Regions from separate parts of the Listeria sp. MAN/IMW/UF464 genome, predicted to be linked through region 2. Evidence: riboswitches for the same ligand, from Rfam matches in the RefSeq annotation. Region 2 holds a riboswitch; the other holds the start of a gene.
What was found. A riboswitch is a leader RNA that binds a small molecule or an ion and turns the genes downstream of it on or off. The one in region 2 is predicted to bind S-adenosylmethionine.

Region 1: it holds a riboswitch for S-adenosylmethionine, as region 2 does, so the genes downstream of both, AC4PG0_RS04175 (5-methyltetrahydropteroyltriglutamate--homocysteine S-methyltransferase) here and metK (methionine adenosyltransferase) in region 2, are expected to answer to the same signal.

The regions. Positions count from the first base shown of each region.
Region 1 covers NZ_JBZWZP010000001.1:812,209-814,367, forward strand. Annotated here, with positions in the region: gene AC4PG0_RS04175 (5-methyltetrahydropteroyltriglutamate--homocysteine S-methyltransferase) at 1-925, opposite strand, end outside; SAM riboswitch class I at 1,020-1,116, opposite strand; gene AC4PG0_RS04180 (RidA family protein) at 1,181-1,558, opposite strand; gene AC4PG0_RS04185 (DUF1294 domain-containing protein) at 1,637-1,894, shown strand; gene lcp (putative cellulose-binding protein LCP) at 2,159-2,159, opposite strand, start outside.
Region 2 covers NZ_JBZWZP010000001.1:20,486-22,644, reverse strand. Annotated here, with positions in the region: gene metK (methionine adenosyltransferase) at 72-1,271, opposite strand; SAM riboswitch class I at 1,379-1,487, opposite strand; gene AC4PG0_RS00195 (hypothetical protein) at 1,682-1,984, shown strand; gene AC4PG0_RS00190 (L-lactate dehydrogenase) at 2,051-2,159, opposite strand, start outside.

The sequences.
Region 1 (2,159 bases), 790 kb from region 2:
CATCTTCTAAATCCCCTGTTTTAGAGGTGATTAAGCCGAGAACGATTTTCAAATCTGGGCGCGCTACATATTTTAGTGGTGAAAAATCTCCAGAACGTTCATTATCATATTCTAAAAAGAAACCATCGATATTTAGCTTGCCAAATAATGTTGCTGCAACTGGTCCATAACCGCCTTCTGCTATCCACGTAGAGCGGAAATTCCCACGACAAATGTGCATCGTAATAACCATATCTGCTGGTTTATACTTGATAGCTTCATTAATAAGCGTTTTATATGTTTCTTGCAGTGTATCGGGGTCAAAACCTCGCTCACGTACAACTTCACGCTGTTCATCAGAGCATAAATAGCTCCACGATGTATCATCTAATTGTAAATAACGACAACCGGCATCATAAAAGGCTTGAATCGCTTTTTGATAAGCAGCCGCTAAATCAGCCACAAATTTATCAGCATCGTCTATATATGGCTGATACTCCATGTCACCACGATAATGAAGCATCGCCGGACTTGGAATCGTTTGTTTTGCTACATGATTTTCACCAACGGCTTCTTTTAGGAAAATAAAATCTTCTATAAATGGATGCGTCGTGAAATCAATTGGACCTGTAATTTTCACCGAATGAGATTTTGTTTGGACTTTGCTAAATTGAATGCCTCCCGCCGCATCGTATCCTTCTACCCCATCCAAATTCTCTAAGAAATCAAAATGCCACCAAGCGCGGCGAAATTCGCCATCAGTAATTGCTTTTAAACCCACTTCTTTTTGTTTTTCAACAATATACTTAATTTCTGCATTTTCAATTTCACGTAATTCTTGAGTTGTAATTTCGCCACTTTGGAATTTCTCGCGTGCCTCTTTAATTGCCTTTGTCCGTAAAATACTTCCAACATGATCTGCATAAAATGGTGCCACTTGATTCATTTTCTTCGCCTCAATTCTAGTTATTTTTATGTACAAAAAAACTTTCCCCCAAAAGACAGCTTTTAAGGGAAAGAGTGATTTACCTGTTTCGCGTGCCTTATCTGTCAGTGATACTGCTGGATTTGGCACCGTGAAAAGTCCGGTTGCCAAGGCTTCACTGGGCCAGAACCCTCCACCTTTCTTGATAAGTTACTATGTAATTGGTTCTTATTATATCGTTTACTTCTCGTGATTGTCAAATTTATTTCTGAATATTTATGCTTCTGCGATAACTTCGATTTCAATGTCAGCGTCAAGCGGTAACTTGGCTACTTGGAAAGCACTTCTTGCGGGGAAATCACTGGAAAAGAAAGTAGCGTATACTTCATTCACAGCTGTAAAATCATTTAAATCTTTGAAGAAAACAGTCGCTTTAATGATTTTATCTAGTCCAGAACCCGCTTCTTCTAGTACGGCTGCTAAATTTTTAAAAGCTTGCTCAGCTTGTTTTGTTGCGCCTTCTGCTAATTCTCCAGTTGCTGGGTTAATACCAAGTTGACCTGATGTGAAAATAAGTCCATTCACTTTTACAGCTTGTGAATATGGTCCGAGTGCTTTTGGGGCTGACGAGGTTTGAATAATTTCTTTTGCCATTTTATCCCTGCTTTCTTTTGTGGTATGCTTTTATTCTAATCAATAAAGTTAGTTTTAGCAATAAAGGGGGATTTCTGAATGATTTTAACGATATATTTAATCGCGATAACGCTTATTTCTTTTCTATTATTCGCTGTTGATAAACGGAAAGCAATTAAACACGCATACCGGATACCTGAATCGGTACTACTTCTCTCCGCATTTCTTGGTGGTGCCTTTGGTAGTTGGATGTCGATGCAGTTGTTTCACCATAAAACGCAAAAGCCGAAGTTTCGGATTTTAGTGCCACTTGCGATGGTTTGGACTGTTGGGGTTTTGGTTTGGTGGTTGTACTGAATTAACAAGCTAAATTTGTCGATTTTTTAGCTTTTATAATGTTCAAATTCCCAGCAGAAATAGTTTTGCAGTGCTTGACAGGAGTCATCTCAATTGTCTTTTAAACATGATTTCTATCTTTGATAAAAGTAATTCATAGCTATATTTTAACAGTCTTTTTGTACAGTTCTTAAAATTAGTAAAACACTATAACAAATCTATTATGTCTAATAGCAAAAAATACCGACCAGAGAAAACTGGTCGGTATTTTTATTCTATCTTTTAT
Region 2 (2,159 bases):
ACTAGGCTTTCTTTGCACTGTTTAGGAAAGAAAAAAACCGAACATTCCTCACAAGAAATGTTCGGTTAAGCTTATTTTACGATTAATTTTTTTAAGGCTTCTGCTTTATCCGTTCTTTCCCAAGGTAAATCAAGGTCGCTACGGCCAAAATGACCAAATGCAGCTGTTTGACGATAAATTGGACGACGTAGATCAAGCATATGGATTATCCCAGCTGGGCGTAAGTCAAATAGCTCATTAACACCATCAATTAATTCTTGTTCTGAATAGTCACTTGTTCCATATGTGTCAATCGAAATGGAAACTGGACGCGCAACTCCGATGGCATATGCAACTTGTACTTCTACTTTTTTAGCAAGTCCAGCAGCAACGATATTTTTAGCGACATATCTTGCTGCATAAGCACCCGAACGGTCTACTTTGGTTGGATCTTTACCAGAAAATGCTCCCCCGCCGTGACGCGCATAACCACCGTATGTATCCACGATAATTTTACGGCCAGTAAGTCCAGCATCGCCAAGTGGTCCACCAATAACAAAGCGGCCAGTTGGATTAATAAAGTATTTCGTATTTTCATCTAAGAAAGAAGCATCAATTACTTCTGGGAATAGATGTGTGTGTAAATCTTTCGCGATTTGTTCTTGTGTGATGTCAGGATGATGTTGCGTTGAAACAACAATTGTATCAATGCGAACAGGTTGATTAAATTCATCATATTCTACGGTTACTTGTGTTTTTGCATCTGGTCGTAAATAATCTAATTTATTCGTTTTGCGTAATTCTGTTAACTTACGTGCTAAGCCATGTGCCAAAAAGATTGGTAGTGGCATTAATTCTTCTGTTTCATCTGTTGCAAAACCAAACATCAAACCTTGGTCTCCTGCCCCAATTGCTTCAATAGCAGCATCAATTTCACTACCACTTCTTGATTCTAGTGCCTCGTCCACACCTTGCGCAATATCTGGTGATTGTTCGTCAATAGCCGTTAAAACAGCACATGTCTCTGCATCAAAACCATATTTTGCTCGAGTATAGCCGATTTCTTTAATAGTATCACGAACGATTTTAGGAATATCTACATATACAGAAGTAGTAATCTCACCTGCTACTAAAACTAAACCAGTTGTCACAGTAGTCTCACAAGCGACACGTGCGTCCGGATCTTTTGAAATAATTGCATCTAAAATTGCATCAGATATTTGATCTGCAATTTTATCTGGATGTCCATCAGAAACCGATTCCGATGTAAATAGATGACGGTTTTTAGCCAATTTTATTTTCCTCCTTTAGTTCTCTCCAAATACGTCTCATATAAAAAGCCTCTCTCTATTTTGCACGAAACGCGCACGAATAGAGAAAGGCTATAATTATACCTTTGCTCTCATCGTTCAGGAGATATTACTCCTGCAACAGATTAGCACCTTTCACTTATATGTGTAGGTTGCTGGGCTTCAAAGGGTCAGTCCCTCTACCGCTCTGGATAAGAGATAAATTTTAATTCTAAGATAGAATACCATAAACTGAGGCTATATGCAATAAAAATTCGGTTTTGTCTTGATTTCCATTTGCAAAAAACAGTAAAAAAATGCCTTCCTTTATTTTTCGCTTATCATTATTTCCATCCTGTGGTATGATAGATGGATAAAAAAGATGTTTTACTTATCTAAAGGAGATTGTATCTATGAGTTTAATTACGTTATCCTTGATTATTTTTCTTGGGTTTTTAGCCGTTGTATGTTTATTTGATTTTGTTTTTCGTTGGTATTGGTTTAAATATTTCCTAGCAACAATGGGATTAATTGCAAGTGGTGTGGTATTTTTCATCAGTTTCTACGGTGGTGGGATGTCACAAACAGAAATCGCTATTGCTATTTTTATTGGTTCATTTGGTGAATATGTCGTATCACTTATTATTAGCCTAGTTCGCTTTATTTCCAAAAAATCAAAAAAAACTAAACAAAAGAAAAAAGTCAAAACAGCTTAAAAAACTAGCTACGTTAAAAGATGAGAATCTTTAATGTAGCTAGTTTTTTTATGGATAATTTTAAATCTAAAGCAAGTCGAAAGCTTTACGGATAACTTCCGCTGAATGTTCAAAATTAGTTTGTTCTTCTTTAGTTAGTGGTGGTTTTATCGTATCTAGAACCCCATTTGCTCCA